4 regions of the Paenibacillus sp. GP183 genome follow, and region 1 is predicted to be linked to each of the others. Evidence: predicted binding sites of a transcription regulator. Region 1 holds the regulator's gene; each other region holds the start of a gene.
What was found. Region 1 encodes LexA, which represses DNA repair genes until DNA is damaged. Its sites were predicted from a motif close to CGAACATATGTTCG; they were not measured.

Region 1 (2,209 bases):
CAGCACAGCCTTGAGAGTCATCTTCTTATTTCCCCTTTTATTCGCATATCTTTATATAAGAAAAAGAATTATTTCTTTTCTTCGTCTACAAATTTAATGTTTTCCAGATGACCTCTAAGCGAGCTACGAAAAGCTTCAATATAAGCTTGTCTTAACTCATTGCGTTCATCAATCTCCTCATCGGTGAGACCTGTAGTTTTTGCTTTAGCCGCAAGCTCGTTGATCCTTTGTATTTTTTGATCCATGGAGTCGCTCATGTTTGTACCTCCTGCATTTGGATATGACTATTACTTTGCCATCCTCTTCAGGGATTGTCAAGACGAAAAGACCATAGATAGAAAGAAAACAGACCTGGAAAAGCATCCAGATCTGTTCATAGAACGATAAGAAAGTCTCGATCAAAAACAAGTTAAGGGAGAATCAATACGTCGCCTGCGTTGACGGAACTGGATGTTAAACCGTTCAATTTCTTAATATTTTCGATGTACGAACGAACGTTCTGTCCATTCGAAGCATGCGTGGATGCGATATTCCACAATGTATCTCCACTATTCACAATAATCTTTTTTGCGGCAGGAGATGGATTAGAAGCTGAATGGTTATCATAATAAGATCCGCTGGAGATCTTTAAGTTATTCGTATGAGTGGATGCTGTGTTCGCGGCATAAGCCTGTACAAACGCACCAAAGGAAAATACAAAAGTTAAAACAACAAGGGCAATGAAGAAATGAAGAGACTTGTTTGGCCCTTTGACCGCAGCCTCGGTTCTGTGTGCAGATTTTAATTTGGAGCTTACATTACCGTCATAAGAATTGGAATAAGCTATGTACATAGTTAGGATTCCCCCAAACGTTTGTTCTGTTCTTGTTTTTAGAATATCACGAACAAATGTTTGTGTCAACAAAAAATTAGAACTTATGTTTGTACGAACTCCGGTTCTATGTTATACTTCGTTTAACGATTCCCACTAATTGGAGTGATAACCATTGAGCAAGATTTCCCAGCGGCAGCATGCAATCATGGAATTTATCAAAACAGAGGTTAAGGACAAGGGCTACCCCCCATCCGTGCGAGAAATAGGAGAAGCGGTTGGCTTGGCTTCCAGCTCTACCGTTCACGGACATCTGGAGCGTCTTGAGAAAAAGGGCATGATTCGCCGAGATCCAACCAAACCAAGAGCCATTGAAATTCTGGGCACTGATGATGGAGCAGCCAATTTTGCAATGTCGGTAGCAAGGGTTCCCCTAATCGGTAAAGTCACCGCAGGCTTGCCTATTACAGCGACCGAAAATATCGAAGAATATTTCCCGCTTCCAGCTCATTATGTGGGTGATTACAATGTGTTTATGTTAAGCATCGTTGGAGACAGCATGATCGAAGCCGGCATCCATGACGGAGACTATGTCATCGTCAGGCAGCAGCAGACGGCAAATAACGGAGACATCGTAGTCGCCATGACTGAAGACGATGAAGCAACCGTCAAACGCTTCTACAAGGAAAAGGACCACATCAGGCTGCAGCCTGAAAACTCCGCTTTGGAACCTATTCTACTGAAGCATGTGACCATTTTAGGAAGAGTAATCGGCTTGTTCCGGGACGTAGTATAAAATGGCCGTCCCCATAAACAGCTAAGTTATTCCAGAGATCGAAAAAGGATTGAGCGAGATGATCATATCTCCTCAATCCTTTTCTTATTTAGAGAGTATAGAATGCAGTGTTAGTTCTTGCTTTACAGCTCCCGAGAAATAGAAGTGATAGAAAAAAGCCCGCTGATTGAGAGCTTTCCTCAAATCAGCGGGCTTGTCTGCACCTTTTAGTAAAGAGTCAAATATTGATCACGTTCCCATGCATGAACCTGGGTGCGGTACATATCCCACTCTATTTCTTTAAGCTCGTAAAAATGGGCAAGCGCATGTTCGCCCAAAGCATCGCAAATCACATCGTTGCGAATCAGCTCATCCAACGCATTTTTCAAATTAACCGGCAAGCTTGGAATGCCTTGATCTTCTCTTTCCTCTTCGGACATCACGTAGATGTTGCGGTCGGTTGGAGGCGGAAGCTGCATTTTGTTCTTGATGCCATCGAGGCCTGCAGCAAGCATTACAGCAAGAGCAAGGTATGGATTCGCAGCCGGATCAGGGTTACGAACTTCAATGCGGGTGCTTAATCCGCGGGAAGCCGGAATACGAACCATCGGACTGCGATTGCT
Region 2 (2,209 bases), 290 kb from region 1:
CAATTTCCTTTGTATGAAAATTTCCTCACTATGTATACAGTCGCTCCTACTGTCAATATAAATACTGTTGTAAATCATAATGAATTTATAAGACAAATATCCTTTGTTAAAAAGAAATTTAAAAATAATATAATGTTTATCGAAAAAGAAATTACAGTTCAAAGGCCTTATTAAATATTATCTTTAGCATAATGATTCCATAAGTTAATGAAAAGAAACCTACAATTAAATTTGCAGGTTTCTTTTAACATTTTATTCACAGATCTTGCATCTCAGATTCAGACCAATCTTGGGACAACTCCGCTTTTATCACATCCCGAAACATGAACCACTCCCAATCAGCAACTCCAGTAAAAGGATCTTCGGTGTCTAGACGGAAGCTATCACGCTGGGTACATGTAACAATGCCGGTTACACTTCGCAGATCGTACTCACCATATAAAGTTAACCTGACCACTTTCTGTTGTCTGTGAGATTGAAAAAGAACGGTGCTGATGATCTCCAATCATCCAGCGTTGGCCTCACTAGGCGATCTATTTGCTTTGCTTGCCTCCGAGTGGCATCTTTGTGCTCAGGTAACATCATTCGTGAGGATTCCCATAATCCGTTTGCTTCCAGTTTCTTTCCCAATGTAACGACCTCCTAATAATCTAAGCTGCTCACCCGCATTCCTAAATTCATAAGCATTGTCATCAGTTCTGCCTTTACCAAACTCCTAAGCAAATAGAAACGATGCATATAGCCGCGGACCTTGTATTCTATTTCAATACCCTTTAAATTCATGTCTGTGCTCAATATTTTAATGTCAAGCTTTTTCATCCTGTTCCTGATGCTATGCAATTCTTCATATATCAATTTCTCAACTCCTTTAAGGTAGAAAATAACATGACTGTACACAATCTTGTCCTGATTGATTTGCAGCTCATCAATATCTCTGGCCAGCATATCCAGCAAAATGGGCAGCAATGTAAATTCTTTGATGATTTGAAGATCCTCTTCGGTTTCAATCCTTGGATTTATACTCAAATTCATCACCTCTATAATGAGAACGTATATTCGCATTTTGTATTATACACTGAAATGGTATGTAATATGCAAGTGGAAATTTTGATTTTCAAAATTCCCTATATGCTGAACAACAATTGAGTGGCTTTAACAGGTAATTATAAGCACAAAAAAGACTGTTGGAACTCGGCTTCTTCTGCGAGTTAACAGTCTGTTGTGTTTGAATATTTATATCAGCCTTAATGAAATTTAACTATTGTTTTTCGTTAGTTCAGTTGGGGTATGAGAATTTCCCTTTTCACAACCTCACACTATTCAAAAAAAAGCCAGTAAGAGCTCAGCCATTAATTCAAGGTATTGTTTAAGCAATTAATCCCCCCATACGTCAACCGACACCTCAAACCTTCGTACTTTTTTAGCATATTTACTCTGAAAATCTGAATTTGAGTTATATCAGCTAACTGGGCGTTATGACAAAACTCACGTGCTTCTTCCAAACTAATATTCTTTTTTTTGATAAATTCCAGAAAATCTCCTTTCTTATTAGGTTCATCATCTTTTTTTTCTGACAAGAAAGAATCTAATTTCTCTTTTAGTGGCAACAAGTCATCTCTTGAAAGATATTTTGCTATTAATTTTGCAAAATATGGTTTGGAGTATCCACGCTCTAAAAGTTCATATAACAACTCCTTAATAACATTAGATCCCTTAACGTTTTTTGTTTGTTCGATCGACACAGACTCCTTATCAATACCTAGTATTTTAGCAGTTTTCTCTTTAATCGTTTCTTGAATGTCCTGAGGTTTAATGTTCATAATTTTTTCAGCAAATGCAACATCAGTCTTGCTTTTTTGTATTACGTATTCCATATCTTTTATCGCAGATAATATTGCTGAGGGATTTGTAAGAAATAAGTTCTCTAACTCATATACATTCAAATGCTTTTCTGTTTCTGTATCAACTTTACTGCCGTTGTCACCGTCATATAGGAACAAATAAGGTATTGGCAACTTATATAACTGCGTAAATTGATCATTAATCTTTCGAACATACTGATCACGATCTTTTCCATGCATATTGATAATTGAAACATTCAGTGACTTTAAGTTATAACCACAGATTGACTAAAGCCTCTGCTTCTCCTTCAACAAATAATATTTTGTTAGCCAATGCTATATCAGCATTCCTTAGACCAATTTCTTGA
Region 3 (2,209 bases), 3.6 Mb from region 1:
CTCAGACTTTCTGGCTCGTTATGGCGGTGAAGAATTCGCCATTATTTTGCCCGAGACTCATCTGGAAGGAGCCATTCACGTAGCCGAGCGCATTCGTAGTCAAGTGGAAGCTCTCGCGATTCCGCACAGCAATTCCAAAATCGCAAAAATCATTACAGTGAGTGTCGGTGTCTCCACGTTGATGGGCAATGTATTCAAGGAAGCTGCCTCATTGATGGATTCGGCAGATAAAGCGTTGTATGCCTCGAAAAGAAATGGGCGCAATCAAGTAACCTCTTATAAATTCGAGTAGATTTATAGAAACGAAAAGGATAGCTGAACCGGATCAGTCTCCTGGGCAGGATTTACGGGCAGACCGGCCGGTTTCTCTGCTTCATAGGCTTTATAAGCACTCAATTGATATTGCTCCAGCCAAATTCCGATCTGTTTGCGGATCGGTTCCCGATAGCTGGCAGGAGCATGTGCTGCGCTTCCGTAAAGAGTGCTGTAAGGCATCACAAGCTCCGGGTAGTAAATCTGTAAATTTTGAAAAAACCAAACCTTGACTTCACGTGTGCTTAGCCTCAAAAAATTAGCCATCACAAACTCGGCTCGATGCGTGGAGGCTTGCTGAATAAGTTCATGAAGATCTTCCGGGCTATCAGTGAGATAAGGCAAAATAGGAGCCATGAATATACCGGCAGGAATACCAGCTTCTATTAGCTGTTGGACTGTTTCAAGTCTCTTCATCGGAGATGGCGTAGAGGGCTCCATACTTCTCCAAACATTTGGATTCAATGTATTGATGCTCAAGTTGACAGACGTAATCGGAATCTCCTTGAGAATATCGATATCTCTCAAGACGAGTGGAGAACGGGTCGTGATGCTGATGGTGAGCTGGTATTTGGCGGCTACTTTTAAGCATTCCCGAGTCAGCTTCATCTTGCCCTCAATAGGCTGATATGGATCTGTTGCTGTGCCTATGGCGATTCGGCCTATAGGTTTTTTTCTTTTGCCGGGGCGCAGCTGCTTGAGTACCTCTGCCTCCAAAGCTTCGGCTGCATTGGATTTAAGCAGAATGTGCTTTTGAAAGGTATCGTCGCCTTCCATCCCCAGAAAGCTGTGAGTCGAACGCGCATAGCAAAAACTGCAGCCATGCAGGCAGCCGCGATAGGGATTTATCGACTTCTCAAAAGGCATGGAGGGCGCTTTGACTTCATTTAGTATCGTTTTGCAGCTGACGGCTTCATATTGAGTGGATTTCGACATAACGTTTCACCGCCTTTGCAGGATTGGAGAGATTAACAGGAAAATTACCCGGGAAATTATTCTTATTCAGAACAAATGTTCTGACTATGCACATACCTCAGGCAACCGCGAAAGGGGTAGAAGCAAGGCATGCATTCAGAAGTCGTCCGAATAATTCTTTATTTGTATATCAAGTTGCCTCAGCAAATCCTTCCAACGCGAACGTTTGTTTGATATACTAAATACAAACGAATGTTCGGGAGGTTGACATGGCTCAACAAGAAGTGATGACACTGAAGAGATTTCAAGAGAAGTTTCACTCTGATGATGCATGCCGTGAGCATCTGTTCCAGATGCGATGGGCGAACGGCTACTCTTGCCCTAAATGCGGGCACAGTACATTCTATTTTTTAGAAAGCCGAAAGCTGTATCAATGCATGCGCTGCAAGCATCAGGCGTCTGTAACTGCCGGCACGATTATGCATAAATCGCATACTCCGCTGCTGACCTGGTTTTGGGCGATTTTCCTTGTAGCGCACGATAAACGCGGTGTTTCCGCCGTCTTTCTAGCGCGTGAGCTGGAAATCTCCTACCCAACCGCATGGTTGATGCTTCACAAGATACGCAAAGCAATGAGTGATCGAGATGCCCACTACCAACTGGCTGGTTTGGTTGAGTTGGATGACGCATTCTTCGGAGCGCCAACAGAAGGCGGCAAACGTGGGCGTGGCACGGATCAAACGCCAGTGCTTGTTGGGGTTTCGCTCAATAAACAAGGAGCACCGCAATACGTCAAGATGCAAGTGATTCCAGACGTGAAAGGTAAGACGCTTGTTGAGTTTGCGAAACTGCACATCGAGCCAGGTTCAACGATCAGTAGCGACGCATATCGGTCTTATAACGCACTCGCTGAAGAATATGACCACCAACCAATCAAGTTCAATGTAAAGGATAATCCTGATCACTTGAAGTGGCTGCATAC
Region 4 (2,209 bases), 640 kb from region 1:
GTTTGAAAACTATGCAGTTCCATGGCTTCGTTCCCTGATGACCGATGAGATTCCCCTGTATTCCAAAATGCTTAAATTCGCCGGGATCGGCGAGTCCCTTTTGGAGAATAAGCTTATTGATTTGATTGAAGCTCAGACCGATCCTACAATTGCTCCTTACGCCAAAGAAGCCGAAGTCACGATTCGTCTGACGACCAGGGCTCGTACAGCTGAGGAAGGCGAGTTTAAGCTGGCTTCGACTTTGGAGGAGATCCACAATCGGGTCGGGAAGCATTTATATGCGACTGAAGATATTCCAATTGAGCAAGTGATTCTCCAAATGCTTGCGAGCAAAAAGCAAACACTTGCTGTAGCTGAGAGCTGCTCAGGCGGCCGTCTAAGCGATCTTCTTACAGCAGTGCCTAGTAGCTCGAATGTCTTTAAAGGAGGCATCACATGCTACTCCAACGCTCTAAAACACAAGCTTCTCGAGGTTCCTCTCAAAATTCTTGAAGAAGAAGGGGCTGTAAGTGCGGAAACAGCACGGCTGCTTGCTCAAAACCTGATGAGAATTGCAGATTCGGATTATGCGCTGTCCATAACGGGCGTAGCAGGTCCGGATCCGTATGAAGGCAAGCCAGTCGGCTTGGTTTATATAGGCATTGCTGGTCGAGGCTTTGAAACCATTGTAGAGAAGCTTCAAACCTCGGGCAACAGGGAGTCAATTAAACTGAGATCCGCTAAACACGCACTTTATCAAATATGGAAACAGTTGATTAATAACTAAAAATCGACTATACTAGCATTATCTGTTAGCGGAAGAACCGTAGCAAAGCGATAACTTTGTTGCGGTTTTTTGTTTGCCTTCAAAAATGACGAATATATGTTCGGAAAATGCTTGGCAAAGACACCAAAATAAGTTATCATATACCTATATAATGAAAAAAGGGAAGTGAGTGTTTTGACAGATCGTCGCGCCGCACTTGAGGTGGCATTGCGTCAAATTGAAAAGCAATTCGGTAAGGGTTCCATCATGAAGCTGGGTGAATCCACCCATATGCAAGTCGAGACAATCTCCAGCGGTTCGCTGGCGCTTGATATTGCGCTTGGCGTTGGCGGATTTCCACGCGGAAGAATTATTGAAGTATACGGGCCGGAATCATCTGGTAAAACAACGGTAGCCTTACACGCCATCGCAGAGGTGCAGAAGGCAGGCGGAACAGCAGCTTTTATTGATGCGGAACATGCACTAGACCCTTTATATGCCAGCAAATTAGGAATCAACATAGATGAACTATTGCTTTCTCAACCGGATACGGGTGAGCAAGCTCTGGAAATTGCCGAAGCACTCGTTCGCAGCGGCGCTGTTGATATCATTGTAGTAGACTCAGTAGCAGCCCTTGTTCCAAAAGCGGAGATCGAAGGCGAGATGGGAGATTCTCACGTAGGCCTGCAAGCCCGCCTTATGTCTCAGGCACTTCGCAAACTGTCGGGAGCCATCAACAAGTCGAATGTCATCGCCATCTTCATCAACCAGCTTCGCGAAAAGATAGGTGTCATGTTCGGAAATCCCGAGACGACCCCGGGTGGACGAGCCCTCAAATTTTACTCTACGATCCGGTTGGATGTTCGGCGCGTTGAAACCATCAAGCAGGGCAATGATATGGTCGGGAATCGGACCAAGATCAAGGTCGTCAAAAATAAAGTGGCGCCTCCATTCAAGCAAGCCGATATTGATATCATGTATGGCGAAGGTATTTCACGCGAGGGAAGCATTGTAGACATCGGGACTGAGATGGATATCATCAACAAAAGCGGTGCCTGGTATTCCTTCAATAATGAACGACTTGGGCAAGGACGCGAGAACTCAAAGCAATTCCTCAAGGAAAACAAGGAAATCGCAAATATCATCGAACAAAAAATAAGAGATTCCAGCAGTCTCATTAAAGTCGTTGGACCTAACACCGATGATGAAGATGATAACGCATTGGATTAAACTAAAATCGAAGCACCTTTAATATCGTTTAAAGGTGCTTTCCTTTTGTATAAAGGAGTGCTTGGAAATGGAGCCGAGTGAATTAAAGGATTCCATCATCACTAAAGTGGAAAAACAGAAAAGAAGCAAATACCGCTACAATCTTTTTGTGAATGAAGAGTACGCATTTTCCGTTCATGAGGATACAATGATAAAGTACCGGCTCTTCAAAGGAGAACGGATTGATCCCCAGCG

Region 2: a site for LexA is predicted at 1,046-1,059, ahead of BLV33_RS07550 (YhjD family protein). Genes of this name have one in related genera too.
Region 3: a site for LexA is predicted at 1,473-1,486, ahead of BLV33_RS23875 (SPL family radical SAM protein). Genes of this name have one in related genera too.
Region 4: a site for LexA is predicted at 856-869, ahead of recA (recombinase RecA). Genes of this name have one in related genera too.

The regions. Positions count from the first base shown of each region.
Region 1 covers NZ_FNSW01000001.1:1,218,237-1,220,445, forward strand. The annotation lists gene BLV33_RS06035 (HAD family hydrolase) at 1-21, opposite strand, end outside; gene BLV33_RS06040 (DUF896 domain-containing protein) at 69-257, opposite strand; gene BLV33_RS06045 (LysM peptidoglycan-binding domain-containing protein) at 410-832, opposite strand; gene lexA (transcriptional repressor LexA) at 987-1,607, shown strand; gene glnA (type I glutamate--ammonia ligase) at 1,814-2,209, opposite strand, start outside.
Region 2 covers NZ_FNSW01000001.1:1,506,689-1,508,897, forward strand. The annotation lists gene BLV33_RS07550 (YhjD family protein) at 643-1,026, opposite strand; gene BLV33_RS07555 (hypothetical protein) at 1,350-2,015, opposite strand; gene BLV33_RS07560 (ATP-dependent nuclease) at 2,113-2,209, opposite strand, start outside.
Region 3 covers NZ_FNSW01000001.1:4,814,489-4,816,697, forward strand. The annotation lists gene BLV33_RS23870 (diguanylate cyclase domain-containing protein) at 1-292, shown strand, start outside; gene BLV33_RS23875 (SPL family radical SAM protein) at 295-1,248, opposite strand; gene BLV33_RS23880 (IS1595 family transposase) at 1,497-2,209, shown strand, end outside.
Region 4 covers NZ_FNSW01000001.1:582,637-584,845, forward strand. The annotation lists gene BLV33_RS02910 (competence/damage-inducible protein A) at 1-766, shown strand, start outside; gene recA (recombinase RecA) at 941-1,975, shown strand; gene BLV33_RS02920 (RecX family transcriptional regulator) at 2,043-2,209, shown strand, end outside.